One region of the Streptomyces sp. NBC_00876 genome, then DNA from elsewhere that is predicted to be linked to it. Evidence: riboswitches for the same ligand, from Rfam matches in the RefSeq annotation. Region 1 holds a riboswitch; each other region holds the start of a gene.
What was found. Region 1 has a riboswitch for S-adenosylmethionine ahead of OG782_RS35190 (putative leader peptide). Riboswitches for the same ligand answer to the same signal wherever they lie in the genome.
Positions count from the first base shown of each region.

Region 2: linked by a shared signal. The riboswitch ahead of OG782_RS32370 (hypothetical protein) and the one ahead of OG782_RS35190 (putative leader peptide) in region 1 are both predicted to bind S-adenosylmethionine.
Region 3: linked by a shared signal. The riboswitch ahead of OG782_RS09585 (aminotransferase class V-fold PLP-dependent enzyme) and the one ahead of OG782_RS35190 (putative leader peptide) in region 1 are both predicted to bind S-adenosylmethionine.
Region 4: linked by a shared signal. The riboswitch ahead of OG782_RS35665 (putative leader peptide) and the one ahead of OG782_RS35190 (putative leader peptide) in region 1 are both predicted to bind S-adenosylmethionine.

Region 1 covers NZ_CP108800.1:8,066,868-8,074,646, forward strand. The annotation lists gene OG782_RS35170 (flavodoxin family protein) at 1-118, shown strand, start outside; gene OG782_RS35175 (sugar ABC transporter substrate-binding protein) at 376-1,464, shown strand; gene OG782_RS35180 (ATP-binding cassette domain-containing protein) at 1,565-2,353, shown strand; gene OG782_RS35185 (sugar ABC transporter permease) at 2,350-3,621, shown strand; SAM riboswitch class IV at 3,815-3,927, shown strand; gene OG782_RS35190 (putative leader peptide) at 3,967-4,083, shown strand; gene OG782_RS35195 (LLM class flavin-dependent oxidoreductase) at 4,157-5,401, shown strand; gene OG782_RS35200 (NtaA/DmoA family FMN-dependent monooxygenase) at 5,420-6,838, shown strand; gene OG782_RS35205 (NIPSNAP family protein) at 6,944-7,255, shown strand; gene OG782_RS35210 (DUF2750 domain-containing protein) at 7,406-7,750, opposite strand.
Region 2 covers NZ_CP108800.1:7,388,831-7,396,609, reverse strand. The annotation lists gene OG782_RS32385 (glycosyl hydrolase family 95 catalytic domain-containing protein) at 1-665, shown strand, start outside; gene OG782_RS32380 (GH12 family glycosyl hydrolase domain-containing protein) at 710-1,423, shown strand; gene OG782_RS32375 (LacI family DNA-binding transcriptional regulator) at 1,490-2,497, opposite strand; gene OG782_RS32370 (hypothetical protein) at 3,006-3,401, opposite strand; SAM riboswitch class IV at 3,449-3,558, opposite strand; gene OG782_RS32365 (phosphocholine-specific phospholipase C) at 3,678-5,744, opposite strand; partial or broken gene OG782_RS32360 (SAM-dependent methyltransferase) at 5,923-6,666, opposite strand; gene OG782_RS32355 (hypothetical protein) at 6,707-7,171, shown strand; gene OG782_RS32350 (hypothetical protein) at 7,123-7,539, shown strand; gene OG782_RS32345 (tetratricopeptide repeat protein) at 7,755-7,779, shown strand, end outside.
Region 3 covers NZ_CP108800.1:2,178,237-2,186,015, reverse strand. The annotation lists gene OG782_RS09605 (c-type cytochrome) at 40-849, shown strand; gene OG782_RS09600 (Rieske 2Fe-2S domain-containing protein) at 846-1,898, shown strand; gene OG782_RS09595 (cytochrome bc complex cytochrome b subunit) at 1,895-3,520, shown strand; gene trpD (anthranilate phosphoribosyltransferase) at 3,644-4,708, shown strand; SAM riboswitch class IV at 4,792-4,909, shown strand; gene OG782_RS09585 (aminotransferase class V-fold PLP-dependent enzyme) at 5,084-6,460, shown strand; gene OG782_RS09580 (Lrp/AsnC family transcriptional regulator) at 6,532-6,813, opposite strand; gene OG782_RS09575 (rhomboid family intramembrane serine protease) at 6,810-7,547, opposite strand; gene OG782_RS09570 (hypothetical protein) at 7,708-7,779, shown strand, end outside.
Region 4 covers NZ_CP108800.1:8,180,917-8,188,695, forward strand. The annotation lists gene OG782_RS35645 (ABC transporter ATP-binding protein) at 1-74, opposite strand, end outside; gene OG782_RS35650 (benzoate/H(+) symporter BenE family transporter) at 168-1,397, opposite strand; gene OG782_RS35655 (helix-turn-helix domain-containing protein) at 1,552-2,160, shown strand; gene OG782_RS35660 (glutathione S-transferase C-terminal domain-containing protein) at 2,194-2,874, opposite strand; gene OG782_RS35665 (putative leader peptide) at 3,143-3,208, opposite strand; SAM riboswitch class IV at 3,245-3,391, opposite strand; gene OG782_RS35670 (N-acetylmuramoyl-L-alanine amidase) at 3,647-4,237, opposite strand; gene OG782_RS35675 (SWF or SNF family helicase) at 4,558-5,931, opposite strand; gene OG782_RS35680 (DEAD/DEAH box helicase) at 5,928-7,779, opposite strand, start outside.

The DNA.
Region 1 (7,779 bases):
CGGACTGGGGTGGCGTCGCGCGGCGGACGCCGTGACGGTGACGGGGGAGCCCGCCAAGGCCGATATCGAGGCGTGCTGGGAGCTGGGGGCGACTCTCGCCGTCGGCCTGACGGACTGACCCGGCGGCATCGTACGGGCCCGTGCCGGTGTCACCGGCACGGGCCCGTACGATGCCGCCCCGCGATCCGCCCGCAGGACGGGCGAAACACGCCCCGCAGCGGCTTCCAGCCGCCTTCCCACCCCTCTGACGTGCGGTGATGGCACCCGCTTGCCGGTCTCAGGGTTGCCGCTAATGTCGATATGTAGGCCATAAGCGCATTTTCGTTTCCGCGCTCTCCCGGTGGAGGGGAGGCGCCGTACGAGAAGGAGCCTCCCATGACCCGTACATTGCGGAGCGCGATAGCCCTGGCCGGAGCGGCAGCCCTGTCACTCGGAGTGGTGGCGACGAGCGGCGCCGCGCAGCCGGGAGCGGGCCGCGCGGCCGACCAGGTGAAGATCGGTCTGCTGCTGCCCGAGAGCAAAACCACCCGGTACGAGAAATTCGACCGCCCCTACATCGAGGACAAGATCAAGGAACTCGCCCCCGGCGCCCAGATCGACTACTACAACGCCGCCGAGAGTGCCACCACGCAGCAGCAGCAGGTGAACACCGCCCTCGCCAAGGGCGACCAGGTGCTCATCCTGGATGCCGTGGACGCCAAGTCGATCCAGTCCTCCGTGCAGAAGGCGCGGGACGCCGGTGTGAAGGTGGTGGCGTACGACCGGCTCGCACAGGGCCCCGTCGACGCCTACGTCTCGTACGACAACCACAAGGTCGGCGAGTTGCAGGGCAAGGCACTGCTCGCCGCACTGGGCGACAAGGCCGGCAGCGGCGAGATCGTCATGCAGAACGGCTCACCGACCGACCCGAACGCCGCCGAGTTCAAGGCAGGCGCCCACTCCGTCCTCGACGGCAAGGTGAAGATCGGCAAGGAGTACGACACCCCGAACTGGGACCCGAACAACGCCAACCAGCAGATGGCGGGCGCCATCAGCGCACTCGGCAAGGACAAGATCATCGGCGTGTACTCGGCCAACGACGGCCTGGCCGCCGGTATCGCCACCGCACTCAAGGCGGCCGGCATCAGCGTTCCGCTGACCGGGCAGGACGCCCAGCTGGACGCGATCCAGCGGATCCTGGCCGGCACCCAGACCATCACCATCGAGAAGCCGTACAAGCCGGAGGCGGACACCGCGGCCGCGATGGCGGTCGACCTGGCCCAGGGCAAGGCCATCCCCAAGTCCCTGACGCCGATCACCGTCACCAGCGGCAGCGGCCAGAAGGTCCCGGCCAAGCTGCTGACGCCGGTCGTGGTCAACAAGGACAACATCAAGGAAACCGTCGTCAAGGACGGCCTGTACACCGTCGATGAGATCTGCACTCCCGCCTACGCCGACGCCTGTGCGAAGGCCGGCCTCCAGTAACCCCGGCTCCACGCAACCGGGCGAGCCGCACCGCGCGGCTCGCCCGTCGGGGGCCGAGAGTGTCAGCCCGTGCGTACGGGCAACCCAGGAGGCGGTTCCGTTGCCGGAAGCACCTGTGCTCACTCTGCGGGGGATCTCCAAGCGCTTCGGCGCCGTCCAGGCACTGTCGGGCTTCGACCTCGAGGTCCACCCCGGCGAAGTCGTCGCGCTCGTCGGCGACAACGGCGCCGGCAAGTCGACCGCGGTCAAGGCCATCGCGGGAGTCAACCCGCCGGACGAGGGCGTCATCGAGTGGCAGGGCCGCCCGGTCGCCATCGGCCGCCCCCACGACGCCCAGAACCTCGGCATCGCGACCGTCTACCAGGACCTGGCCCTGTGCGACAACCTCGACGTGGTCGGCAACCTCTTCCTCGGCCGCGAACTCCGCCGCTTCGGCGTGCTCGACGAGGTACGCATGGACCAGCGTTCGCGCGAACTGCTCGACACCCTCTCCATCCGCATCCCCAGCGTCCGCATCCCCGTCGCCTCCCTGTCCGGAGGGCAGCGCCAGACGGTGGCCATCGCCCGTTCCCTGATCGGCGACCCGAAGGTCGTCATCCTGGACGAGCCCACCGCGGCCCTGGGCGTGGAGCAGACGGCCGAGGTCCTAGACCTGGTCGAGCGGCTCAGGGAACGCGGCCTCGGAACCATCCTGGTCAGCCACAACATGGTGGACGTGATGGCGGTCGCGGACCGGATCGCGGTGATGCGCCTGGGACGCAACAACGGCTTCTTCGACCGGCGTTCGACCACCACCGAGGAGATCATCTCCGCCATCACCGGAGCCTCCGACAGCGCCGTCACCCGCCGCCAGGCCCGAAAGCGGGAGGAGAAGGAGGAGGAGCGATGACCCGGGAACCCGCACACGACGACCCCCAGGAACCCGCACACGACGCCATGCCCGCCGTCGACACCCGCCTGCTCGTCCGCGAGGAGGGCATCCGCGGGTACGCCGGGGAGTTCTGGCGCAAGATGCGCAGCGGGGAACTGGGCTCCCTCCCCGTCGTCATCGCCGTGATCATCATCTGGACGGTGTTCGGCAGTCTGAACAGCACGTTCCTCTCGGCCCAGAACCTCTCCGACCTCAGCCAGCAGATCGTCGGCACCGGCATGATCGCCGTCGGCATCGTCTTCGTGCTGCTCCTCGGCGAGATCGACCTGTCCGTCGGGTCCGTCAGCGGTCTGTGCGCCGCGATCTTCGCGGTACTCAACGTCCTGAACGGCATGAACGAATGGCTGGCGCTCCTGATCGCCGTGCTGGGTGGAACGGCCGTCGGCCTCATCCAGGGCTTCTTCTTCGCGAAGGTCGGAGTACCCGCGTTCGTCGTCACCCTTGCGGGCAACCTCGCCTGGAACGGGCTGATGCTTCAGGTGCTCGGCTCCAGCGGCACGGTCAACATCCCGGCCGACAGCATCGTCGCCGAGATCTACTCGACCATCTACCACAGCCCGGCAGCCGCCTACGCGACCGCGGCGGCAGGGGTCGGACTGTTCCTGGCGGCCTCCCTGCTGGACGCCGCGCGCCGCAGGAGAGCCAGAGTGCCCTCCCGCCCGGTCGCCGAAATCGTGCTGCGTACGGTCGTCATTGCCGCGATCGCCTTCACCACCGCGTACATCCTCAACCGGTACCAGGGCCTCCCGCTGGCCCTGCTGATCTTCCTGATCGTGCTCGTGGTCCTGGACTTCGTACTGCGCCGCACCACGTACGGACGGAAGGTCTTCGCGGTCGGCGGCAACTCGGAGGGTGCGCGAAGGGCAGGCATCAGCGTGCCGTTCGTCCGCATGTCCGTCTTCTCGATCGCCGGCACCATGGCAGCCGTCGGGGGCCTCTTCCTCGCCGGGCAGATCCAGTCGGCGAGTCAGACCTCGGGAGGCGGCAACCTGCTGATGAACGTCATCGCCGCCGCCGTCATCGGCGGCACGAGCCTGTTCGGCGGGCGCGGTTCCGTCTGGTCGGCGCTGCTCGGCGCGCTGGTCATCGGATCCATCCAGTCCGGGATGAACATCATGGGCGTCAGCAACGCGGTCCAGTTCATGATCACGGGATCGGTCCTGCTCGCCGCCGTGGTCGTCGACTCCCTGTCCCGCAGGAGCCAGAAGGCCGCGGGACGCGCGTAACGCGTGAACGCGTGAACGCGTGAACGCACAAGGAACAGATGGCACAGCCGCGGTGTTCCCTCTCAAGGTCACATGAGCACGTCACACGAGCACGTCACACGAGCACGTCACACGAGCACGCAACCCGGTGTGAGCACGGCCATGATCTGAGGGGCATTGCGCGCCGCTGCCGCCGCGCGTAGCGTTCCTGACAGGTCATGAGTGTCAGCGTCAAGCCCTGGCTCGCTGACCGGCAACCCTCCTGCGTGGCGGGGTGCTTCAGGGGAGACCGGGCGGGACCCGCCCGGGTTCCCGCAGGCGCGAGGCCCTCGGGCCCGCCGATCCGGACGAACGGAGGCGACGGTCATGCCATCGGATTCCTGCCCGCTCGTCAGGGTTCTTGCTCCGAGGCGCCGCGTCCACCTGTACTCCCGGCCGCACATCGATCTCCAGCGCGTGGCCGGCGCGCTCTGTCGTTCCTGACCCGTACCCGCGACGCCGCACCTCCCGACGAGGCCCGGCGATCACCCACGGTCGTTCAGGAAGGCACCCTTTCGTGTCCGCATCACCATCGCCGCACCCTGCCCTGTCCTCTCCGCTTCACCTCGCCGTCGCGCTCGACGGTGCGGGCTGGCATCCGGCCGCATGGCGCGAGCCGTCGGCACGTCCCCGCGATCTGCTCACCGCCGCGTACTGGACCGACATCGTCCAGGAGGCCGAGCGCGGCCTGCTCGACTTCGTGACGATCGAGGACGCGTTCGGGCTCCAGTCCTCGCAGCCCACGGAGGCCGACGGCCGCACCGACGAGGTGCGCGGGCGGCTCGACGCGGTGCTCATCGCCGCGCGGGTGGCCCCGCTGACCCGGCACATCGGGCTGGTGCCGACCGTGGTCGCCACGCACACGGAGCCGTTCCACATCTCCAAGGCGATCGCCACCCTCGACTATGTGAGCACCGGCCGGGCCGGTCTGCGCATCCAGGTGTCGGCCCGGAGCAATGAGGCGGCCCACGTCGGCCGCCGTCCGTTCCCCTCCTTCCCCGCCTTCCGCTCCCTGCGCGGCGAGGACCTGGACCGTCCGGATGTACGGGAGCTGACCGCCGAGCTCTTCGACGAGGCCGGTGACCACATCGAGGCGGTACGCCGGCTGTGGGACAGCTGGGAGGACGGCGCGGAGATCCGCGACGTCACCACAGGCCGCTTCATCGACCGCGAGAAGCTGCACTACATCGACTTCGAGAGCCGCCACTTCAACGTCAAGGGCCCCTCGATCACGCCCCGGCCCCCGCAGGGGCAACCGGTCGTCAGTGCCCTGGCGCACGGCAGTGTTCCCTTCCAACTGGTGGCCCGCTCGACGGACATCGGCTACGTCACCCCGCACGACACCGGGCAGGCCGCAGCCGTCATCGACGAGATCCGCGCCGAACAGGCGGCGGCGGGCCGGGCCGCGGAACCCCTGCACATCTTCGGTGACCTCGTGGTGTTCCTCGACGACGACCCCGCAGCGGCGGCAGCCCGCCGCGACCGCCTGGACAGGCTGGCCGGCCGCCCGTACACCAGCGACGCGAAGGTGTTCACCGGCACGCCCGCGCAACTGGCGGACCTGCTCCTCGCATGGCAGCAGACCGGGCTGTCCGGCTTCCGCCTGCGCCCCGCCGTGATCGGCCACGACCTCACGGCGATCACCCGTGCACTCGTGCCCGAACTGCAGAGCCGCGGCGCCTTCCGGAACGCCTACGAGGCCGACACCCTGCGCGGGCTGCTCGGACTCGCCCGCCCCGCCAACCGCTACGCCACCGTCTGAGCCGGAGGGACCACCGACATGAGCACCAACCAGGGCACCGGCAGCAGCACCGCCAGCAACACCGCCAAGCCGTTGAAGCAGATCCATCTCGCGGCGCACTTCCCGGGTGTCAACAACACCACCGTGTGGAGCGACCCGGCTGCCGGCAGCCACGTCGAGTTCAGCTCGTTCGCGCACTTCGCGCGTACCGCCGAACGCGCCAAGTTCGACTTCCTGTTCCTCGCCGAAGGACTACGTCTGCGTGAACAGGGCGGCCAGCTATACGACTTGGACGTAGTGGGCCGCCCCGACACCTTCACTGTGCTGTCCGCCCTCGCCGCCGTCACCGAACACCTCGGACTGACCGGCACCATCAACTCCACCTTCAACGAGCCCTACGAAGTGGCCCGGCAGTTCGCCAGCCTCGATCACCTCTCGGGTGGCCGGGCGGCGTGGAACGTCGTCACCTCGTGGGACGCCTTCACCGGCGAGAACTTCCGGCGCGGCGGATTCCTCCCGCAGGACGAGCGGTATTCCCGGGCCAAGGAGTTCCTGGCCACCGCCAACGAGCTGTTCGACTCATGGCGAGGTGACGAGATAGTCGCCGACCAGCAGGCAGGCGCCTTCCTCCGGGATGCGTGCGCCGGAGCCTTCGCGCACAAGGGTCAGCACTTCGACATAGAGGGGCAGTTCAACGTCCCGCGCAGCCCGCAGGGCCGCCCGGTCATCTTCCAGGCGGGCGACTCCGACGAAGGACGCGAGTTCGCGGCCGCCGACGCCGACGCGATCTTCAGCCGGTACAGCACCCTGAACGAGGGCCAGGCGTTCTATACGGACGTCAAGGCCCGGCTCGCCCGCCACGGCCGTACCCACGACCAGCTGCTGATCCTGCCCGCCGCGACCTTCGTCCTCGGCGACACGGACGCCGAGGCACAGGAACTGGCCCGCGAGGTCCGACGGCAACAGGTCAGCGGCGCCACCGCCATCAAACACCTCGAGTTCGTCTGGAACCGTGACCTGTCCGCGTACGACCCCGAGGGACCGCTTCCCTCCATCGATCCCGATCTCGGCGAGCACACCATCGCCCGCGGCCGCGCGCAGGTACGGATGTACCGTGACCCGCTGGCCACCGCCCGCGAGTGGCGCGAGCTCGCGGCCGCGAAGAACTGGTCGATCCGGGACCTGGTCATCGAGACCGGCAACCGCCAGGCCTTCGTCGGCTCCCCGGCCACCGTAGCCGGGACCATCAACGACTTCGTCCAGGCCGACGCCGCCGACGGCTTCATCCTCGTTCCCCACATCACCCCCGGCGGGCTGGACGTCTTCGCCGACACCGTGGTCCCGCTCCTCCAGGAACGCGGCGTGTTCCGTACGGAGTACGAGGGCACGACACTGCGCGACCACCTCGGCCTCGCCCATCCCGATCACGACGCGACAGCCGGGCGCGCGGCCTCGTGAACATCCGGCCCTCACCCTCACCCTCACCATCCACGCCCCGGCCCTCGCCGGTTCCGTACCCGCCCGGTCCCGTGGTCCCCGGCCGCCACCAGGCACTATGGACGCATGATCACCATTCATCTGAAGTACGAGATCGACGCCGACAAGCTCGAGGACTTCGAGGAGTACGGCCGGCGCTGGGTGGGGCTCGTGAATCGCCTCGGAGGGACACACCACGGCTACTTCCTGCCCAGCGAGGGCGACAGCGACATCGCCTACGCCCTCTTCTCCTTCCCCAGCCTCGCCAGGTACGAGCAGTACCGTGCGGAGAGCATGAACGACCCGGAGTGCCAGGAGGCGTTCGAACTGGCACGCAGGACCCGCTGCATCAAGAGGTACGAACGCCGCTTCCTCCGTCCCCTCGATGCCACGTCGTAGCCTCGCTGTTCCAGCTGGGGGCGATGGGCGGCTGAGCGAGGTGGTGTCGGCCGATGGGCGCGGTGGAGGGCCCGACCGCGAGGTCGGGACCCTCGGATGCGCACTCATCTGCTGGCGGCGCCTGCGCGCTCTGGCGAGCAATGCCCTGGGTCAGTCAGCCGCTGCCAGTCGATTGAGAACCTCCATGGACGTGAAGTCCCAGCCGACCAGGCGCGGCCCGCTCCAGTTGATGCCGATCTTGAGCCCATCCCGGGCGTAGTCGGCCAGTTCGCGATCGCGCCAGGTGTCCAAGGGCATGGATTCCACGCGAAGCCCGTGCCCCCAGACCTTTGTGGCTCTCTGGGCACGGGCCCAGGTCGACCAGAAGGGAAGACTTCGCGTCCCGTCCGTGGAGAGAGAGGTCGGCATTCCTTCGTCATCCCGGACAAACCAGACCACTCTGCTTTTGTGGACGTCTCGGAAGAATGCTGCCGCTTGCGAACCGCTCTGACTCATAGCCACTGAGTGTAAGGGCTGCCCTCGCC
Region 2 (7,779 bases), 680 kb from region 1:
ACTACCGGGTCAACGAGGACGGAGCGCTGGCCGAGTGGGCGTGGCCGGGCCTGGAGGAGAACTACGACCACCGCCATCTCAGCCACCTCTACCCGGTGTGGCCGCTGGACGCGATCAATCCGTACGACGCTCCTGATCTGTCGGCCGCCGCGCACCGCGCACTGGAACTGCGCGGATCGGAGAACGACTCCGCCCACGGCCATCTGCACCACGCGCTGGTCGCCGCACGGCTGCGGGACGCTCCCCGCGCCTCGGCCGCGCTGAACGCCGTGCTGGCGGGCGACTTCTTCCACGACTCGCTGATGAGTGCGCACTATCCGTCCCGCAACGTCTACAACGCGGACGCCGCCCATGCGCTGCCCGCGGCGGTCATCGAGTCGCTCGTCCAGTCGACACCCGGCCGACTGGTCCTGATTCCCGCACCGCTGGCCGGCTGCCCGAGCGGTGAACTGCGCGGCGTGCGGACCAGGTTCGGCGCCGGACTGGATCTGCGCTGGCGCGCCGACGGCACCGCGACCGCGGTGCTGCGCCCCACCCGTGACGCCCGGATCGATGTCCGTACGGGCGACGGGAGCACCCTCACCGAATCCTCCGCCGGAACCCCCTCGGCCCTGCTGGAGCTGACGGCCGGCGTGGACCGCGTTCTCGACCTGAGACCGCGGTAGCACTCCCCCCACCCCATCCCCCCCCCACCATGGAAGGGACAACCATGGCACGACGTACCCGCACGCTCAGCAGGTTCGCGACGGCCTCGGCGACGGCAGTGGCGGCCCTCATCGGCTTCGCCGCCGCCCCCGCTCAGGCCGCGATCTGGTCCTCCTCGGACCAGTGGGGCAACTACACCACGTCCGACGGATACACCCTCTACAACAACATCTGGGGTTCCGGCGCAGGTTCGCAGTCCATCTGGGCCAACTCCTCCAGCAACTGGGGTGTTCGGGCCGACCACCCGAACACGGGCGGCATCAAGTCGTACCCCAACGCGAAGAAGGTGGTCGGCAAGTCCATCACCTCGCTGTCGTCGCTCACCAGCAACTACAACGTCACCGTCCCGTCGTCCGGCGCGTACAACACCTCGTACGACATCTGGGACAGCGACTACGACTACGAGGTCATGCTCTGGGTCAACTACAACGGCGCCGTGGGCCCGCTCGGCACCTCGCAGGGAACGCTGACGCTCGGCGGTCACACCTGGACCGTCTACAAGGGCGACAACGGGGCCAACCAGGTCTTCTCGTTCCTGCGCACCTCGGACTCCACGTCGGGATCGGTGGACATCCTGCCGATCCTGAAGTGGATCAAGGACACCAAGGGCTGGTGGGGCAACGAGACCATCGGTGACGTCCAGTTCGGCTACGAGATCACCTCGTCGCCGGGCGGACTGGACTTCACCACGAACGGATTCGGTGTCTCCTCGAGCTGATCCGTACGCACAAGGAGCCGGCCCCCGCACGGGGGCCGGCTCGCGCGCTCGGGTGGGGCGCCAGGACTACTTCGGGGCGGGGCCGGTACTCTCCCGCACCGTCAGTTCCGGCGCCAGCAGCTCGACTTCGTCCGTGCCGCGGCCGGAGAGCTTGGCGACGACCTGCTCGACCGAGCGGCGCCCCATCTCCTGCGCGGGGATGGCCACCGAGGTGAGCCGTACCGAGGCCTGCGAGGCCACCTGCTCGGGACAGATCGCGACCACCGACACGTCCTCGGGGACGGCCCGGCCCTGCTGCCTCAGCAGGTTGAGCAGCGGCTCCACCGCCGACTCGTTCTGCACGATGAACCCGGTGGTGCCGGGACGCTCGTCGAATATCCGCGACAGGGTCTGGGCCATCGCCGGGTAGCCGCCCTCGCAGGGCCGGTGCAGCACCCGCACGCCGGTCTCCTGCGCCTTGGCACGCACTCCGTCGACGGTCCGCTCGGCGAAGCCGGTGTGCCGCTCGTATACGGCGGCCGCCTCGCCGATCACGGCGACCTCGCGATGACCGAGGCCGGCGAGGTGCTCCACGCAGAGCGCTCCGGTCGCCTCGAAGTCGAGATCCACACAGGTCAGCCCGTCGGTGTCGGCGGGCAGTCCGATGAGCACGGCCGCGCGGTCGGTCTCGCGCAGCAACGGCAGCCGCTCGTCGTGCAGTTCGACGTCCATCAGGATCATCGCGTCGGCGAGCGAGCTGCCCGCGATGCGCCGCACCGCCGCGGGGCCCTCCTCCCCGGTGAGGAGCAGGACGTCGTAGCCGTGGGTACGGGCCGTGGTGGCAACCGCGATGGCGATCTCCATCATCACGGGGACGTACATGTCGGTACGCAGGGGGACCATCAGCGCGATGATGTTCGACCGGCTGCTCGCCAGCGCCCGCGCACCGGCGTTGGGGTGGTAGCCGAGCTGCTGGATGCTCTGCTCCACGCGCTGCCTGGTGGGCACCGAGATGGAGCGTTTCCCACTGAGGACGTAGCTCACCGTGCTCGCCGAGACTCCGGCATGCTGCGCGACCTCGGCCAGGGTGACCATTCAGCTCTCCATCACGTGACGACGTCGGACACCGGCACGCATACCGGCCTGCTGCGACAGTTCGGCCAGATGAGGCGAAGCGCTTCGACTGGCCACCCTCCGCCTGCGACATGCGCAGATGATGCGAGACTAGACCCGCACACACAGCGTGTCCATAGCAGCGTCGAAGCGCTTCGACTCATCGCCTCCCGCTCGTTCCGGCCATGGCAGCAGCCATGGGGCTACCGCCACGATATGCCGGACACCCGGTTCGGAACATCAGCGGGACCGGGTGACTGCGCGCCTCGGGCCGCCGGCGGTGTCCAGTCGCCCAGTCAGTCGGCGATCTCCTGACCGGCCGCACCGGCATCGGTGAGCTGCGGCCGGTCGCCGCTGCCCGCACCGGAGCCCGGTCCGTCGTTGCGGTACTCCGCGAACCGGTCGTCCTTCCAGGAGAACCCGCTCCCCCGCTCGGTGTGCGGTGACCCGATTGCGACCCCTCGCTCTGCGGCCCGGTCCAGCCGTGGATCTACGCCTGTCCGCCGCCGCGCGCGGCGTCGCACAGGACCCCGCCCTCGAACCCGACGTTGACCAGTCCCTCCACCTTGCCGCCGGCGTCGACGAGCTTCAGCGCATGCCACAGCTCCAGCCAGTACACGCGTCCGCGGTGACCGGCGAGCCTCGTCCGCAGCACGTCCGGCGCATGGGTCCACACCTCGGGGAGGTGTCCCGCGTAGTCGAAGGCGGGCCGCAGTTCGACCCATCCGTCGTCACGGACGTCGCCCGCGGTGAGCAGGATCTCGACGGCCTGCCCGGGCTCCTGCCGGCACTTCTTGGCGTGGATCCAGTGCACATGGTGGCCCGCGGCGTACCGTGCGCAGCCGTCGTTCAGGACGGAGTCGTTCTGGGGGAGATGACGCAGCATGACGGGCTCGCCTTCCGGGTTGTGGGACCCCGAGTGCCCTGCACCGCGGTCCGCTGTTCCCCGTGCCCTGCGCACGGGGCAGGTCGTCACCCGGAGCACCCGCAGCGGAGCGGGGTGCCGTCCAGCAAGCCGGGGCTGTGCGCTGGAACTCATGACCCGAGGAAACTCTAACCCACACGAACAGCACGACCCGACGGGTGGTCAGGAACGTACGGGAGCGCCCGTACCCGGGCGCCACCCCCACGTGTCCCGTCCGGTCCGCCGGGTCCGCCGCACTCAGCCGGTGATGAGACCCGGGTCGCTCGAACCGGATTCGCCCGTCTCGACGTGCCCGGCGAAACGGCGCAGGAAGCCCGCGTCCGCGTCGGAGGTGACGGTGACGTCGTACCAGCGCTTGCTGCTTCGCAGGTCAAGGGTGTGCTTCACGGTCGCCCCGGCACCGACGGTGAAGGTCTGCGCCGCTCCCCCGTATCCGACCGCGCTGCGGACGGTGAGGTGGACGGCGCCGGAGCCTGCGTTGGACAGGGTGAGCTCAAGCTTTCCACCGACGGCTGTATGACGTGCCGTCACCTCGGGGCCGGCTGTCTTGCCGGGGGCCCGGAAGGCACGCAGGAAGCCGTTCGGGCCGTGGACGGTGAGGTCGGTCACCCCCTGCGAGTAGGCGGTGTTCCAGGCGTCCGACAGCGACTTCCCCGCCTCGGTGGTGTACGTCCAGGGCCCGTCGATCCGGTTGGCGGACGTCACCAGGAACTGCGCACCGGCGTCCGCACCGCCGCTGAAGGTGAGACGGAACTTCCCGGTGGCCGGGTCGGCGGCGCCGTCGACGAAGGGCGCGTAGCGCAGCGGCCGGGTGGGACGGGACCCCTTCTCCTGCTTGGGCACACTGCCGGTGGCGGGCGGCGCGGGTTTGTAGTCGGGGTGCCGGTCGCCGTCCGGGGGCTCGTAGGCGGCGGTCGACGGCAACGAGGGCGACGAGGTGTCGGTACGGCGGAAGTCGAAGGCGGAGGTGAGGTCGCCGCAGATGGCGCGCCGCCAGGGCGAGATGTTGGGCTCGCGCACACCGAAGCGCTCCTCCATGAACCGGATGACGGAGGTGTGGTCGAAGACCTCCGAGCACGCGTACCCGCCGGTGCTCCACGGGGACACGACCATCATGGGTACGCGCTGGCCGAGCCCGTACGGCCCTGCCACGTACCGGATGTCGCCGGGGAAGTAGTCGGCGGAGGTGTCCACGGTGGACAGGCCCTGGGAGGCGCCGGACGGCACGAACGGCGGCACCACGTGATCGAAGAAGCCGTCGTTCTCGTCGTAGGTGATGAAGAGAGCCGTCCTGCCCCAGACCTCGGGATCGGCGGTCAGTGCGTCCAGCACCTGCGCGATGTACCAGGCGCCGTAATTCGCGGGCCAGTTGGGGTGCTCACTGAAGGCCTCGGGGGCGACGATCCACGACACCTTCGGAAGCGTCCCGGCCTGGATGTCGGCCTTCAGGTCGTCGAGGAGCCCGCCGCCGTTCTTGATGTCCGTTCCCGTGCGCGCCTTGTCGTGGAGCGGATCCCCGGGTGCGGCATTGCGATAATTGTTGAAGTAGAGGAGCGAGTTGTCGCCGTACGTCCCTCGGTAGGCATCATCGATCCACCCCCAGGACCCGTCGGCGTCGAGCCCGTCGCCGATGTCCTGGTAGACCTTCCACGACACCCCGGCCTGCTCCAGGCGCTCGGGGTAGGTGGTCCAGCCGTACCCGGACTCGTCGTTGCCGAGCACGGGACCGCCACCGGTGCGGTCGTTCCCGGTGTATCCGCTCCACAGGTAGTAGCGGTTCGGGTCGGTCGACCCGATGAACGAGCAGTGGTAGGCATCGCAGACGGTGAACGCGTCGGCGAGGGCGTAGTGGAACGGGATGTCCTCACGGGTGAGGTGGGCCATCGTGGTCGCCGTCTTGGCAGGCACCCACTTGTCGTACGCGCCCTTGTTGAACGCCCAGTGACCGCCCGCCCAGTCGTGGTTCAGGTCCTGGAGGAACTGCATCCCGAGATCGTCGGCCGGCGGCCGGAAGGGCAGCACCTCCCTGCCGAGAAGATCCTTCTGGTGCCAGACCGGCTTTCCGCTGGGAAGCGTGACCGGCCGCGGGTCACCGTATCCGCGTACACCCTTCATCGTGCCGAAGTAGTGGTCGAAGGAACGGTTCTCCTGCATGAGTACGACGATGTGCTCGACGTCCTGGAGCGTTCCGGTACGCCCCCGCGCGGGAAGGGAGGCGGCGCGGGCGATGCTGGACGACAACGCGGTGAAGGCTGCGGTGCCTCCGGCGAGTTGCAGGAGCCGGCGACGGTTCAGTTCAGCCATGGGTGGGGGCCTCTGCGGGGTGAGGGGACGTGGGGCGAAAGCGACTGGAGTTTTCCAGAATCGGCACGCCTACGGAAGGCCCGTGCAGTGTGCACGCGGTGGCTTTCGGCCGAACAGACGGCAACGGACCGGAACGGAACGGATCCAATCGGAACAGCCGGCCAATGTTCCCCTGCCCCTACGGTTTCCGGGCCACAGCCCCGTAGACCGAAACGGGCTGAGTCTCCACCGGGAGCTCGCGGAGGTTGAGCTCCGGGTGCCAGTCGACCACCTGGACGACGCCCGGTTCGACCCATTCCAGCCCTTCGAAGAACCTGCGCACACGCGCGCGCGACCGGGGCACGAGTGTCACCCCGCCCGCGGCGTAGGAGGCCACGCCCTGCTCGACGTTCTCCGGGTCGAAGTCACTGGTGAGCTGGGACAGCACGAGGTAGCTGCCGGGAGCGAGCCGCGCGACGAGCCGCTCCACCAGCTCGTGCGCACCGTCGGCGCCGTCCTCACCATCGGCGACGAAGTGCATCAACGCGATCAACGACAGCGCGACGGGGCGCTCGAAGTCGAGGATCTCGCCCGCCGGCTCCAGAATCCGCTCCGGCTCCCGCACATCGGCATCGAGGTAGGCCGTCACCCCTTCCGCCGTGCCCTGCAACAGGACTTCGGCGTGGGCCCGCACGATGGGATCGTTGTCCACGTACACCACCCGCGTATCGGGGACGACGCCCTGAACGATCTGGTGCAGGTTCGGCTCGGTGGGAATCCCGGACCCGATATCGAGGAACTGCCGGACCCCCGCCTCCCCGGCGAGCCACCGCACGGCACGGTGCATGAACCACCGGCTGTGCCGGGCGATGCGCTTCGTGTCGGGCGAAAGCCCGGCGATCCGCCGGCCGAGCTCCTCGTCGACGGGGTAGTTGTTCTTCCCCCAGGTACTTCAGCAATACACGGATGCGGAGCGGATGGGAATGATCAAGAGCGTGGGTACCCCTGAGCAGGTCGAAGACGTGATCACGAAGCCGTATGACGGGTGCGGCAAGTGCATGGTCGCCGTGCGTCGTCTGTCGAGGAAGACGGAGAAGACCAACAGCCCGGCGAAGCAGGCCGTCCAGGTGGCTCAGGCTGTGGCGGCCTTTGGTGGCCACATCGTCGGTTGGGCCGATGACTGGGAGGTGTCGGGCGCTACGGACCCGTTGACTCGTCCGTGGTTCGGTCCGTGGTTGCGCGGAGAGATGGGACCGTACGACGGCATCGCAGGCGCTGCGGTTCATCGGGCGTTCTCGGTAGAGCAACTTGACTGCTGTCCCTCATTCCATGTTCGGGCGGCAGGGCAGTGGGCCACACTGAGTTCGCACAAGGCCAGAAGAAGAACGGGGACGCGGGCGTGGATGCTGAAATCGTTGCCTTGGTGGATCAAGCCGGTCCGTATCTGACGGCGGCTTTGACTGCCTACGGGGTTGGTGTGTTAGGCCGGGCAGAGGACGCCGCCGTTGATGCCACGGCGAACGTGGGGCGAAGGCTCCTGGACTCGGTCTGGCGTCGGAGGGGCGGCCCGGGGCGCGCAGAGCTGGAGGCGGCCGTAGGTGAAGCAGCGGAAGCACCGGCCGATGCGGATGCCGCGGCGGCCTTGCGTCAGCAGATCAAGCGTGCGTTGCGCGAAGACAGGGAACTCCTGGCGGAGTTGGTAGCCCTGCTGCCCGCCGGATCAGCAGTTTCGGTGACGGCATCGGGTGAGCGGGCCATCGCGGCACAGCGCATCACCACCGCGATTACCGGCGACAACGCCACCCTGAGGCCGTGACCATGCCCAGTTTAGAAGCGTCAGGTGATCGGTCGGTGGCCGCCCAGTCGATCGGGGCTGCGCTTACGGGTGACCATGCTCGCGTCGTCATCCTTCCACCTGAAGCGGTGAGGTGGGCAAAGGAGGTAGAGGCAGCGCCTGGTACGGCCAATCTTCCTGGCTCGCCTTCCGGGGTTTTCGTCGGCCGGGATGAAGCGTTGGATCAGTTGCGCAGCATGCTGACCAGCAACGGCGACGCGG
Region 3 (7,779 bases), 5.9 Mb from region 1:
ACCTCATCGACGCAGAAGATCCTGACACCGGGGTAATCCGTGAAAAAGCTCTCCGCACGACGACGCCATCCGTTGGCGGCGGTCGTCGTACTACTCCTCGCGCTTGCGGCTACTGGGGGGCTGTACGCCGCGTTTGCGCCCGCGAGTAAGGCGCAGGCCGACGAAACCGCCCAGTCCCTCGCCATCGACGAGGGCAAGAAGCTGTACTCCGTCGGTTGCGCCAGCTGCCACGGAACCGGCGGTCAGGGCACCACCGACGGGCCCCAGCTTGTCGGCGTGGGCTCCGCCGCCGTGGACTTCCAGGTCGGTACGGGACGTATGCCGGCGCAGCAGCCGGGTGCCCAGGTACCGAAGAAGAAGGTCATCTACTCCCAGGCCGAGATCGACCAGCTCGCGGCGTACGTCGCGTCGCTCGGCGCCGGTCCGATCGTCCCGACCAAGAGCCAGGTCAACCCTGAGGGCGCGGACGTCGCCAAGGGTGGCGACCTGTTCCGTACCAACTGCGCCCAGTGCCACAACTTCACCGGCGAGGGCGGTGCCCTGACGAAGGGCAAGTACGCCCCCAGCCTCGAAGGCGTGGACCCGAAGCACATCTACGAGGCCATGCAGACCGGCCCGCAGAGCATGCCGTCCTTCCCGGACTCGACGATGCCCGAGCAGCAGAAGCGGGACATCATCGCCTACGTCCAGACCGTGAACGGCTCCCAGTCGGAGAGCCCCGGCGGTCTCAAGCTGGGCGGCCTCGGTCCGGTCAGTGAAGGCCTGTTCGGCTGGATCTTCGGGCTCGGCGCACTGATCGCAGTTGCCGTCTGGGTCGCGGCCCACACCGCTAAGGCCAAGAAGTCATGAGTAGCCAAGAGATTCCAGAAGAGAACCTGCCCGCAGAGCAGGACGCCGCGCACGGCGCGGTAGAGGGTACGGACGACCCGTTCGCCGACCCGGGGCTGCCGGCCCACAAGCCGCGCATCCAGGACATCGACGAACGGGCCGCCAACCGGTCCGAGCGCGCGGTCGCGTTCATGTTCACGCTGTCCATGCTGGCGACGGTCGGCTTCATCGCCTCCTACGTCATCTTCCCGGTCGACAAGATCGTCTTCATCTTCCCGTTCGGTCATGTGAGCGCGCTCAACTTCTCCCTGGGTCTGACCCTGGGCGTGGCGCTCTTCGCGATCGGCGCGGGTGCCGTCCACTGGGCGCGCACGCTGATGTCCGACGTGGAGGTCGCCGACGAGCGGCACGCGATCGCGGCCGAGCCCGAGGTCAAGGCGAAGGTTCTCGCCGACTTCGCGGCAGGTGCCGAGGAGTCCGCGTTCGGCCGGCGCAAGCTCATCCGCAACACCATGTTCGGCGCGCTGGCCCTGGTGCCGCTCGCCGGTGTGGTGCTGCTGCGCGACCTCGGTCCGCTGCCGGAGAAGAAGCTCCGCTCGACCCTGTGGGCCAAGGGCAAGCAGCTCATCAACATGAACACGATGGAGCCGCTGCGTCCCGAGGACGTCATCGTCGGTTCGCTGACCTTCGCCATGCCCGAGGGCCTGGAGGAGGACGCGCACGACTTCCAGACGCAGATCGCCAAGGCCGCGCTGATGATCATCCGCATCGAGCCGGACAACATCAAGGACAAGCGCGAGCGTGAGTGGGCCCACGAGGGAATCGTGGCCTTCTCCAAGATCTGCACCCACGTCGGCTGCCCGATCAGCCTGTACGAGCAGCAGACGCACCACGTGCTCTGCCCGTGCCACCAGTCCACCTTCGACCTCTCCGACGGCGCCCGCGTCATCTTCGGTCCGGCCGGTCACGCTCTTCCGCAGCTGCGGATCGGCGTGAACAGCGAGGGCAACCTCGAGGCGCTCGGTGACTTCGAAGAGCCCGTCGGTCCTGCATTCTGGGAGCGCGGATGAGTACTGCGACCGATACGAAGCGCAAGGCGCCCGCCGGTGAGAAGGTTGCCGACTGGGCGGACGGCCGGCTCGGGATCTACTCCCTGGCCAAGGCCAACATGCGCAAGATCTTCCCGGACCACTGGTCCTTCATGCTCGGTGAGATCTGCCTCTACAGCTTCATCATCATCATCCTCACGGGTGTGTATCTGACGCTGTTCTTCCACCCGAGCATGAACGAGGTCGTGTACCACGGCCCGTACGAGCCCATGCAGGGCATCCGGATGTCCGAGGCCTACGCCTCGACGCTGGACATCAGCTTCGACGTCCGCGGTGGTCTGCTCGTCCGGCAGATCCACCACTGGGCCGCGCTGATCTTCCTGGCCGGCATGTTCGTGCACATGATGCGCGTGTTCTTCACGGGCGCGTTCCGCAAGCCCCGCGAGATCAACTGGATGTTCGGCTTCCTGCTGTTCGTCCTCGGCATGTTCACCGGCTTCACCGGCTACTCGCTCCCGGACGACCTGCTCTCGGGTACGGGTGTCCGCTTCACCCAGGGCGCGATCCTGGCCACGCCGGTCGTCGGTACGTACATCTCGATGTTCCTGTTCGGCGGGGAGTTCCCGGGCGGCGACTTCGTCGCACGGTTCTACTCGATCCACATCCTGCTGCTGCCGGGCATCATGCTCGGGCTGCTGGTGGGCCACCTGATCCTGGTCTTCTACCACAAGCACACGCAGTTCGCGGGTCCCGGCCGGACCAACAAGAACGTCGTGGGCATGCCGCTGCTGCCGGTGTACATGGCGAAGGCCGGAGGGTTCTTCTTCCTGGTCTTCGGCGTCATCGCCGTCATCGCGGGCATCGCCTCGATCAACCCGATCTGGGCCATCGGCCCGTACCGCCCGGACCAGGTGTCCACCGGCGCACAGCCCGACTGGTACATGGGCTTCGCCGAGGGTCTGATCCGAGTGATGCCCGGCTGGGAGATCAACCTCTGGGGCCACACGCTCGTCCTGGGTGTGTTCATCCCGCTGATGGCCTTCGGGCTGGTGCTCGCGATCATCGCGGTCTACCCGTTCATCGAGTCCTGGATCACCGGGGACAAGCGCGAGCACCACATCCTGGACCGCCCGCGCAACACCCCCACCCGTACGGCCTTCGGCGTCGCCTGGATCACCGAGTACGTCATCGTCTTCATCGGCGGTGGCAACGACCTGTGGGCCACGCACTTCCACCTGTCGCTGAACGCCATCTCGTGGTTCGTCCGGATCTTCATCTTCGTGGGCCCGGTCATCGCGTTCATCGTGACCAGGCGGATCTGCCTCGGCCTTCAGCGCCGGGACAAGGAGAAGGTGCTGCACGGACGCGAGTCCGGTCTCATCAAGCGCCTGCCGCACGGTGAGTTCGTCGAGGTCCACGAGCCGCTCTCACCGGCGCAGCTGCACACGCTCACCGCGCACGAGCAGTACAAGCCGGTCGAGATCGGCCCGACGGTCGACGAGAACGGTGTCCGGCGCAAGGTGTCCCCGGTGCAGAAGCTGCGGGCCAGGCTCAGCAAGGGCTACTACGGCGAGAACAACCAGATCGCCAAGCCCACCGCCGAGGAGTACAAGGAGATCAACAGCGGCCACGGCCACCACTGATCACCTGAACTGATCGCCACAGCAGGAGCCCCGTCCGTTCGATGGACGGGGCTCTTCGCTGTCCCCGGGGCTCGATAGGGTGGTCGCATCCCCTTTATCGGCTGTGGACCCCAGGAGTGGACCATGAACGTTGTGACCCCGGTCGGCGGCGACAGCGTGGCGGCCCGTTCCTGGCCGGGCGTGCTGATCCCGCTGCTGCGCGGCGAGGACCTGAGCGCCGACGACACCGCGTGGGCGATGGACCGCATCATGAGCGGCGCGGCGACCGACGCGCAGATCGCCGGCTTCGCCGTGGCGCTCCGCGCGAAGGGCGAGACCGTCACCGAGGTGTCCGGTCTGGTCCGTGCGATGTACGAGCACGCCACCACCATCGAGGTGCCCGGCCGTACGGTCGACATCGTCGGCACCGGCGGCGACATGGCCAAGACGGTCAACATCTCCACCATGTCGGCGATCGTCGTGGCCGGAGCCGGTGCCAAGGTCGTCAAGCACGGCAACCGTGCCTCCTCGTCGGCCAGCGGTTCCTCCGACGTCCTGGGCAAGCTCGGCGTCAATCTCGACCTGCCTGCGCAGCGTGTCGTCGAGGTCGCGGAGGAGGCGGGCATCACCTTCTGCTTCGCGGTGAAGTTCCACCCGGCCCTGCGGCACGCGGCGAAGGCCCGCTCGGAGCTCGGCGCGCCGACCACGTTCAACATCCTCGGGCCGCTCACCAACCCGGCCAGGGTCCGCTCGCAGGCCATCGGTGTCGCCGACCTGCGGATGGCCCCCATCGTCGCGGGTGTCCTCGCGGAGCGCGGCAACTCCGCCCTGGTCTTCCGCGGCGACGACGGTCTGGACGAGCTGACCACCACCGCGACCTCCCGCGTCTGGGTGGCCAGGAACGGGGTGGTGCGCGAGGAGGCCTTCGACCCGCGCGACGTCGGCCTCGACCTGGTGCCGGTGGAGGCGCTGCGGGGCGCCGACGCCTCGTACAACGCCGATGTGGCCCGCCGGCTGCTCGCGGGGGAGACCGGGCCCGTACGGGACGCCGTCCTGCTCAACTCGGCGGCGGCGCTGGTCGCGCTGGACCCGGGCGAGGGGACGCTCACCGAGCAGCTGACCGCCGGTATGGCGAAGGCCGCCGAGTCCATCGACTCGGGGGCGGCCGGGCGCGCGCTGGAGAGATGGGTCGTGGCCAGCAACGCCTGAACGCACGGGATGTGAGGCAGGGCGCAGTCCGTCATACGGACTGCGCCTTGCGTGTTTCCGTACGTATGGCAAGATGCTGGGCAGGTCATGAGTGACAGCGACTACGGCCCCGGCCCGCTGTCCGGCAACCCTCCGTCCGTGGCGGGGTGCCCCGGGTGAAGACCAGGCCGCAGGCAGCGAGGTCTGCGGCAAGCGCGGACCCCTCGACATCGTGAGATGTCCACCCGTGGGGTCCTGGTCCTCAGGGAGCCTCTTGTGAGCAAGCGAATGCGATAGGGCTTTTCGGCCCTCCTCCGCACACCCCTCTTTCTTCCTTCCGTGCTGCCGCGTATCCGCAGGCACGCGGAATTCGCCTGCCTGTTACGGGAGTTCGCCATGTCTGTCTTCACCGCTGCCACCGACCAGTCCATTTGTGCGCCTCTGCCGGTTCTGGGCAAGGATGTGACGGTTCCGCTGGTCACCGGCGGTGAGGTCACCTACGCCGCGCTGGACTACGCCGCCAGCGCCCCGGCCCTGCAGCGGGTGTGGGACGACGTCGCCGCCTACGCCCCGTACTACGGCAGCGTCCACCGCGGTGCCGGATACCTCTCGCAGCTCTCCACGGACCTCTTCGAGTCCAGCCGCGTCACCGTCGCGGAGTTCCTCGGCTGCCGCCCCGACGACCAGGTGATCTTCACCCGGTCGACCACGGACTCGCTCAACCTGCTGGCCGCGGCCGTGCCCGCCGACTGCCAGGTGTTCGTGTACGAGACCGAGCACCACGCCTCGCTGCTGCCCTGGCGCGACGCCCGGGTGACGTACCTGAACGCCCCGCGCACCCCGGCCCAGGCCGTCGCCACGCTCGAGCGGGCGCTCGCCGACCGGGACCCCTACGGCCCCGCGCTGGTCTGCGTCACCGGCGCCTCCAACGTCACCGGCGAGCTGTGGCCGGTCAAGGAGCTCGCCGCCGCCGCGCACGCCCATGGCGCACGGATCGTGCTGGACGCCGCCCAGCTCGCCCCGCACCACCCCGTCGACATCGCCGAGCTGGACGTCGACTGGGTCGCCTTCTCCGGACACAAGCTGTACGCGCCGTTCGGCTCGGGCGTCCTCGCCGGCCGCTCCGACTGGCTGCGCGACGCCGAGCCCTACCTGGCCGGCGGCGGCGCCTCCCGCAAGGTCGCCCGGCGCACCGACGGCGGGGTGGACGTCGAGTGGCACACCACCGCCGCCCGCCACGAGGCCGGCTCGCCCAACGTCATCGGCGTCTACTCCATCGCCTCCGCCTGCAAGGCGCTCACCGAGGCCGGATTCGACAGCCTGGTCGCCCGCGAGCAGCAGCTGGTCTCCGCGGTCCGCGCCGGACTCGCCGAGGTGCCCGAGGTCAAGGTGCTCTCGCTGTTCGGCGACGACGCCCCGCGGGTCGGCGTCATCTCCTTCGTGGTGGAGGGCTGGAACAGCTCGCACTTCGCCGCGGCGCTCTCCGCCGAGTACGGCATCGGGGTGCGCGACGGCCTGTTCTGCGCCCACCCGCTGGTGCGCACCCTGCTCGGCAGCGACCCGCAGGACGTCGGCGAGTGCGGCGCGCCGGAGGCCGAGCCGGGTGAGCGGTCCCTCAACGCGATCCGGGTCAGCTTCGGCGCCGGTACGCCGGACGAGCACATCGAGCGTTTCCTGCGGGCCGTCGGGGAGCTCGTCAGCGAGGGCGCCCAGTGGAAGTACCGCACCGAGGACGGCCGTTGCGTCCCGGACCGGGGCACGGCGCAGATCTGAGGCCCGTCAGCACGTGGGGCCGGGTACGGACAGCTGTCCGTACCCGGCCCCACGTGCTGACGCCTAGGCGTCTAGGCGTCCAGACCGATGGCGAAGGCCGCCTCCAGGTCGTGCTGCGAGTACGTACGGAACGCCACGTGGGTGTCGGTTCCCTCGACACCGGGGATCTTGCTGATCCGGCCGGGGATGACATCGGCGAGATCGTCGTGCTTGGCCACCCGGACCATGGCGATCAGGTCGTACGTACCGGTGACCGAGAAGACCTCGCTGACGCTGTCCAGGGCCGCGATGGCCTCGGCGATCTCGGGAATCCGGTCCACGCTGGTTTTGATGAGCACGATCGCGGTGATCACGGCTGGCTTTCTCCCTCGGTGGCCGTGGCTGGAGACTTCACTCTAGCCTCACGCCGGTAGCGCCCCCAGGCGTAGAGGAAGCCGGTGGCGAAGCCGACGACATGGGCGAGGTAGGCCACCCCCGGGCCGCTGCCCGCACCCTGCGCCGCCAGCCACTGCAGGACGAACCAGAAGATCAGCACGATCCAGGCCGGGAAGCGCAGCGGCAGGAAGAGCAGGAACGGGAACACGCTGGTGACCCGGGCTCTGGGGAAGAGATAGAGGAAGGCCCCGAGCACCGCGGAGATCGCCCCCGACGCGCCGACGAGCGTCTGGTCGGACGTGGCGTGCGCGGCCGCGTAGGCGAGCAGGGCCAGGTAGCCGCAGCCGAGGTAGAAGCAGGCGAACTCGGTGTGCCCCATGCGCTCCTCGGCCATCGCTCCGAACACGTACAGGAACAGCATGTTGCCCAGCAGGTGCAGCCAGCTGCCGTGCACGAAGAGCGCGGTGAGCGGGGTGAGCAGGGCGTGCGCCGAGCCGTCCCACAGTTCGCCCGGGATCACACCCCAGCGTTCGAAGTACCCCGCCTGAGCGCTGAGCAGGGCGTCCCCGGTGCCGTACACCGGGTTGAGTCCGGAGAGCGGGCTGATCACGAAGGCCACACAGCACAGCGAGATGAGGGTGTACGTCACCGGCGGTCCGCCCGAGGTGGCCGCGCGCAGGAGTCTGCCGGCCGCAGCCCGCCGATCGATCATGAACAGAGCATGACGCAAGCGGAGGGAACGGGACAGAGCGCCTCGCCGTGCCGGCGGGATGCGCCGAGGCCGTAGGCTGACGACAGGACATCCGCAGTTCGACGGTGCACCGCGAGATCCTTGTCCGGCAGCACGAGGCTCGAGATAAGAGGACACAACGATGACGACGGTTCCCCAGCCGACCGACGGGACCCGCTGGCGCTGCACGCTCTGCGGAAACCTGACGCGATTC
Region 4 (7,779 bases), 110 kb from region 1:
CCGCGGTAACGGTGGTCCAGGTGGTCGAAGGACGCCAGGGGTTCGGGGCAGGAGTGGGAAACCGCTTTCTGCATGGGGTCATCCCATCCTGCTCCGGCGGTCCGGAGCAACCCCGTCCCACGGAAGGGACACCAGGGGGATGGGCGGGCGGACCTGCCCGACAGGGCTCAGCGGACGCCGAGTTCGCGCGGCAGGGGTTCGGGGGCCGGGTCCTTGCCCCCGGCGCGTCCCACCGAGGCGATGGCGCTCGTGACCAGGCCGGCCAGCAGCCCCCAGAACGCCGAGCCGATCCCCAGGAGCGTCACGCCGGAGGCCGTGGCCAGGAACGTCACCACGGCTGCTTCCCGTGACGCCTTGTCGGCCAGGGCGGCGGTCAGTGAGGACTCGATGGTGGCGAGCAGACCGATTCCCGCGATGGCCAGGACGAGTTCGTGCGGCATGGCGGTGAGCAGGGAGGCGACGGTCGCGCCGAGCAGTCCCACGCAGAGGTAGAAGACGCCCGCCCACACAGCCGCCAGATAGCGCTTGTCGCGGTCGGGATGTGCCTCCTCGCCCGTGCAGATGGCGGCCGTGATGGCGGCGAGGTTGAGGCCGAACGCACCGAACGGCGCCAGTACGGCGTTGGCCGCGCCCGTCCACGTCATGACGGGGGACACCGGGACGTCGTACCCGGCGCCCCGGATCACGGCCACACCGGGCAGGTTCTGGGATGCCATCGTGACGACGAACAGAGGAGCGCCGACGCTCACGAGAACCTTCCAGTCGAACTCCGGGGCGGTGAAGACCGGTGTGGCCAGGGAGAGCTGGACCCTGCCCAGCTGCCAGCCCCCGGTGAACGCGGTCGCCAGCACACCTGCGGCGAGCGCCAGCAGCACCGCGTAGCGGGGCAGCAGACGCCGCCCGAGCAGATAGAGCACGAACATGGGGAAGGCGACCGCGAAGCTGCCGTGCATCGTGCTGAACAGTCCTGTGCCGAACCGCAGCAGCACACCGGCGAGCAGTGCGGCCGCCAGTGGCACGGGGATCCGGCTCATGACACGGCTGAACCACCCCGTCACCCCGCTCACGAGGATGAGCAGCGCGGAGAAGACGAACGCCCCGACAGCCTGCGCCATGGACACACCGCTCAGACCGGTCGTGAGGAGTGCGGCTCCCGGTGTCGACCACGCGGTGACCACGGGGGCCCGGTAGCGCAGCGACAGGCCGATGCAGGTGCAGGCCAGGCCGACGCCGAGCGCGAGCATCCAGGAGGAGATCTCGCGCGAGTCGGCCCCCGCGGCCTTCGCGGCGGTGAAGACCAGCGCCGCGGAGCTGGTGACCCCGACCATGACGGCGATCAGCCCGGCGACCACGGCGGAGGGCGGAGCGGCCGAACGTATACGGGTGAGCGCGAACATGAGTGAGCCACTTCCCTGTGCCGTGCGGGACGTCGCCGATGGCCGGAAGGGACCGGTGCGCCGCGATCTGTTCCGTATACGGAACGTTCTGTTTATGGAACACTAGAGAACCGGGCCGATGCCCGTCAACGCGACAGTGGAGCGGTGCACGCCGATGGGACTGAACGAGGACGTCGGACGCAGGCTGCGGGCCCTGCGGAGCGAGCAGGACCTGTCGCTGTCGGAGCTGTCGCGGCGCTCACGAGTGGGCAAGGGGACACTGTCGGAGCTGGAGAGCGGCCTGCGCAACCCGACGCTGGAGACCCTGTACGCGCTCGCCACCGCCCTCGGCCAGCCGCTCAGCGCGGTGCTGAGCGACCCGCTGCCGCAGGGCGCCCGGGCCCCGGATCCCGCCGGCGTATCGGGCACCGCCGTCACCGGGGTTCTGCTGGAACGGTTCGAGGACGAGGGCGGGGTCACCGATGTGTTCCGGATCAGCATCCGGGCCGGAGTCACCCAGGAGTCCGAGGCACATGTGCCCGGTACACGGGAGAGCCTGATGGTGCTGTCGGGCACTGCCGTCGTCGGTCCGCGGGACGGGGCCGTCGGTGTCGAACCCGGTACCTGCGCCCATTGGGCGGCCGACCAGCCCCATATCTACCGCGCGTTGGAGGGCGAGGTGCACGGGGTCCTGTTCGTGAACTATCCGTCGGCGGCCAGGGGCGCGGGGGAGCGGCCGGGCCCCGGCGGGCAGTCGGGGACCGGTCCGGCCGGCCCGGCCTGACGGAGCCCGCCGGCCGTCGGCGGGCTCCCCGGTTCACGCCGCTTCGGGTGTCACGGCGCTCCTGTCCGGGAAGGCGGGGTGGCGGGAGAGGCGGCTCACGTAGGCCCTGAGCCGGGGGTGTGAGCGAAGGGCGCCGGCCGGGCCGAGTTGGACGAGCGCCACCCACAGGTCCACGTCCGCCGCCGTCAGCTCCTCGCCCAGCGCGTAGTCGTGGAGACCGAGCCGGCCTTCCAGCAGGTCCAGGGCCGCCGACCGCTGCGAGGGCCCGGCCGCCGGGGTGACGTCCCGGTCCAGCAGATCGCGCAGGGCCTCGATGTCCGGGGCGAGGGCCGGCGGGTGCAGCGCGGAGGGGCAGGCGTCGTCGTGACCGGACAGCAGGCCCGCGAGATCACGGAGGATGCCGGGCGTGTGGTTGCTGACGATGCGCCCGCTCCACCGGTCGCACAGCGCGGGTGCCGTCAGCGGCCCCTCGTAGCGGTGCTCCGTGGCCTCGTACGCCCTGCGCAATGAGGCGTACGCGCCGGAGGTCTCGGCGGGATGCCCCAGGAGCGTGGTGGCGACCGAGCCCCGCAGACCGAGCAGCCCGAGGGTGATCGAGATGCGCAGCGAGCGCGGGCAGTTCTCCGACAGGAACAGCTCGTAGCGGTGCGGTGCGGCGTAGAAACCGCCGGCCAGGCCGACTCCGATACGGCTGTGGAGGCGCGGGGACGGCACGGCCGGCCTGGTCCGAAGGCGTGCGGCACCTGAGCCCGGCACGGGTGAAACCGAGGTACACGGGGACGGGTCGGCTGTACTCGAACTGCGCGATGCTGTCTCGGGCATGACTCTCCCTATGGGAATTCCTGGGGGGAACGAGGAAGCCACCGGCGCCTCGTGGGCACCGGCGGCCGGATGCGGAGCGACTGCGCCTGCGTACCGGTCCGGATCGAACGGACCTGTACGCAGCCGGACTCACCGGAGGCGTACGTGTCCTGTTCGCGGACTAATAGGCGCTGGAGACGCGCAGCAGATCGATGTGCAGGCGCCTCGTCAAACCGTTGCAGGGCATTGCCACCGGTCCCGCCTTCAGGACTCGCGATACGCGAGACCACGCTTGCCCCGTCGCACCGACGGGACCCGGTCGTCACCCGGGGCACCCCATCGCGGTGGAAGGGTTGCCTGCCAGCGGGCCGGGGCCGATGACCACCTGGGCGGGGCGGTTCCCGCAGAGGCGGCGCTGACAATCGTGACCGTCCACGCCAGTTTCGGCGCGCTTCGTGACTCCGTCAAGAAGGCTGTACCTGCTGTCTCGCCTGATGGGCACCGCCGTTGATGCTACCCCGGGCGTGTCCGGCTCACGGCACGCGCCGCACGGCCGCGAGCGTCCGCGATGGTGCGGCTTGCCGGCCGGCCGCCCTCGCACAGGGTGGGCCGGTCCGGTACCCGTTCCCGGGCCGCGGCGACAACCACGGTGCGGTCCCGGGGGAGTCCCGGGACCGGCGGCTTCTCAGCCCGTGCCGAGGAGGTTGACCATGCGGATGTAGCGGACCCAGTCCCAGTTCGGACCCGGGTCGGTGTGGTCGGTTCCCGGGACCTGGACGTGTCCGAGAATATGGGCGCGGTCCTTCGGGATGGAGTAGCGGTCGCAGACCGAGGCCGTCAGCAGCGCCGACTTCTCGTACATGACGTCGGTGAAGTAGGCGGGCTGGTCCACGTAGCCCTCGTGCTCGATGCCGATGCTGCGGGTGTTGTAGTCCCAGTTGCCGGCGTGCCAGGCGATGTTCTTCTCCCGCACGCACTGGTCGATGTAGCCGTCGGCCGAGCGCACCACATAGTGCGCGGAGACCTGCTTCGCCGGGTTCTGGAAGATGGCCACGGCGTCCGAGAACATCTCCTGGGTGACATGGATGATCACGTACTGGACCGGGTACGCCGAAGGCCGCGTCGAAACGGTGTAGTTGGACGTCGACGCGGGTACCCAGTGAGCCGACGGATAGTCCGTGTCCCCCGTTGTCGCGGCGGTGGCCCGGACGGAGGCGGGGAGCAGAGCAGCCGCGGCCGTCGCCGCGGCGCCCTGGAGAATCCTTCTGCGGTCCATGCGTACTCCTGTTGTGTGGGGGGACGGATCAACCGGCCGGGTTCCGGCAGTTGATCCGTCCGGACACCGACGACAGCGCGCAACGGCCCGGTACCCGATTCCCCCGGCATCCCGTGACTCCCTCATGTCCGATGACCGGAATGGGCTGTCCGATGTACGGCCGAGCGTCTCGCGGCCCCTACCGTACGGGTGACGAGCCGGTGGCGAAAGACGGCAGGAGTCCGAAACCGGCGTAGTGGAAGGGCTGTTCAGGACGGGACGGGCGGTGCGGGCAGCCGGACGGGAAGTCCGGCAGCCCGTACCCCTCCCATGATGCGCCGTCAGACGTCGGCCGCGCCGGCCTGCGCCCATGCCGCCGCGGGGTCGTCGTCGCAGGGACCCGCCGGGAACCAGGACCCGCCCTCCTTGCGGTACGGATACCAGCGCCCGTCCCGCCCGTAGCGGAGCTGAACGGTGCCGTCCGCAGCCGTCCAGCAGTTGCGCCCGGCCCGCAGCCGTGGCGCCTCGTCCTCCTCCCAGGCTCCGGCGAGCTGAGTCCTGGCGCGGGCGAGGCCGGCGGCGTCCGGAACCCATTCCTCGTCGAGCACGGCGAGCGCGGCGGCGCCTCCGTACTGCCAGGCGCGCACCGCGGCGGGCAGCCCGGCGCGCCGGCGTCCGGAGCCCGTCGCCAGCCGGGTCATGATCCACGGCTCGGGATGCGCTTCGGCGGCCAGCCGCACCGCGTCCTGACCAGGCGTCAGGGCGGTCGGCAGGGGCCGGTGTTCATGGCCGGGAGCCAGCGCGTCCGCCAGCATCCGCTGGGCGCGCACCGCGCTGTCCGTCGCCAGCATCTCCAGCGCCGACGGGTCCACACCCGGCTCCGGGTCCGTCTCCGTGTCCAGCGAGGGGGACAGGCCCGGCTCCTGGGGAAGCACCGGGGGCGGCGGCAGCGGGGGAAGGGCATCGGCCCTCGCGTACGCCTGTGCCGCAGGAACCCCGCGCACCGGACCGCCCCCGGCCTCGTCCGTACCGCCGTCACCCTCACCGTCACCGGGGCCGGCGGCCTCGTGCCCCGCGGCCCGGGCCGCGATCCGTACCTGGAGCTCGTCCAGCAGCCGTCGCTCACCGCGCCCCCGCATCAGGAGCAGCACGAACGGATCCTGGTCCAGCAGGCGCGCCAGCTGGTAGCACAGGGCGGCGGTGTGCGGACAGTGGTCCCAGGCCTCGCAGGTGCACTCCGGGTCGAGGTCGCCGATCGCCGGGAGCAGGTCCACGCCGGCCGCCGCCGCGTCCTCGACCAGATGCGGCGGCAGCTCCCGGTCGAGCAGCGCCGCGATGTGCCCGGCCCGTTCGACCGCCATGTCCAGGAACCGGTCCCATTCCTCCTCGGCCAGCTCCTGGAGGAGCACATCGCTGCGGTGGGCGTGCTCGTCCCGGTCCCGGACGACGGCGGTGATCCGGCCGGGCCGCACGGACACCGCGCCGACCGCGCCCTCACGGGCGAGCCGCCGCCCCTTCTTCAGCTGCTGACCGTCCAGAGCGGTGTCCTCCAGTGCCTGCAGCCACGCCCGGCCCCACCAGGACTCCGCGAACCCGCGCCCGTGCGCGGGCGGCAGAGCCGCGAACGTGCGCTCCTCCTGCGATGTGTCCGCGTCCTGCGGCTCGTCGGCGCCGAAATCGTCGGCGTAGGCCTCGGCCTCGTATCCGTCACTCATCGTGCGCCCCCTCGCAGCTCCACCAGATCGGCCAGTTCCGCATCGCTGAGCTCGGTCAGGGCGCTCTCGCCGGAACCGAGCACCGCATCCGCGAGCCCCTGTTTACGGGCGAGCATGTCAGCGATCCGGTCCTCGATCGTCCCCTCGGCGATCAGCCGGTGAACCTGCACCGGCTGGGTCTGCCCGATGCGGTACGCACGGTCGGTGGCCTGCGCCTCGACCGCCGGGTTCCACCAGCGGTCGAAGTGCACCACATGGCCCGCCCGGGTGAGGTTGAGCCCGGTCCCCGCGGCCTTGAGCGACAGCAGGAAGACCGGCGCCTCGCCCGCCTGGAACCGGTTCACCATCGCCTCCCGCGCCGCGACCGGAGTACCGCCGTGCAGGAACTGGGTCGGGATTCCGCGTGCTGCCAGATGGCGTTCGAGCAGCCGGGCCATCTGGACGTACTGGGTGAAGACGAGGACACCCGCCCCCTCCGAGAGGATGGTGTCCAGCAACTCGTCGAGCAGCTCCACCTTCCCCGAGCGGTCCGAGATCTGCGGCTCCTCCTCCTTGAGGTACTGGGCCGGATGGTTGCAGATCTGCTTGAGCGCGGTCAGCAGCTTCACCACCAGACCCCGCCGGGCCATCCCGTCGGCGTCGGAGATCGCCGCCAGCGTCTCGCGTACCACCGCCTCGTACAGGCCCGCCTGTTCGGCGGTCAGCGAGACCGCGCGGTCGGTCTCGGTCTTCGGCGGCAGTTCCGGGGCGATGCCGGGGTCGGACTTGCGCCGGCGCAGCAGGAACGGGCGGACCAGTGCGCCGAGCCGCTCGGCGGCGGCGGGGTCGCTGCCTCCCTCCACGGCCCGCGCGTAGCGGGTGCGGAAGGTGCCGAGCCGGCCCAGCAGGCCGGGCGTCGTCCAGTCGAGGATCGCCCACAGCTCGGAGAGGTTGTTCTCCACGGGGGTACCGGTGAGCGCCACGCGCGCCTGCGCGCCGATCGTGCGCAACTGCCTGGCCGTCGCCGAGTAGGGGTTTTTCACATGCTGCGCCTCGTCGGCGACCACCATGCCCCAGCGCGTGGCCGCCAGCCTCGGGGCGTCCAGCCGCATCGTCCCGTACGTCGTGAGCACGAACTCGCCGTCCGCCAGGCCCTCCAGACTGCGCGACGCGCCGTGGAAGCGGCGCACCGGGGTGCCCGGCGCGAACTTCTCGATCTCCCGCTGCCAGTTGCCCATCAGCGAGGTCGGACAGACCACCAGCGTGGGTCCGGCGGCCGACTCGAGTGTCTGCCGGTGCAGATGCAGCGCGATCAGGGTGATGGTCTTGCCGAGCCCCATGTCGTCGGCGAGGCAGCCGCCGAGCCCGAGCGAGGTCATGGTGTGCAGCCAGTTCAGGCCGCGGAGCTGGTAGTCGCGCAACGTCGCTGCGAGCGCGGGCGGCTGACCGACCGGCGGCTCGTCGTCCCGCGCCTGCCGGGATTCGGGGTCCGCGACCCGCTGCCGCAGCTGCTCCAGCCAGCCGGTGGCCCGGACCTCGACCCGGTGGCCGTCGACCTCGGTGGAACCGGTCAGCACCGCCCCGAGCGCGTCGACCGGGGTGACCTTGCGGTCCTGGGTCTCCCGGGCGCGACGCGCCTCGTCCGGATCGATCAGTACCCATTGGTCGCGCAGCCGCACCAGCGGCCGGCCGGCCTCGGCCAGCCGGTCGAGCTCGGCGCGGCTGAGCTGCTGGTCACCGAGCGCGAACCACCAGTTGAACGTCAGCAGGGCGTCGGCGGACAGGAGGGCCGCGGTGTCCGTCGCGGTACGCAGCGGCCCCCGGGCCCCGTTCTGGGCGCCGGCGCCGTCCTCGTCGTCCGGCGGGCCG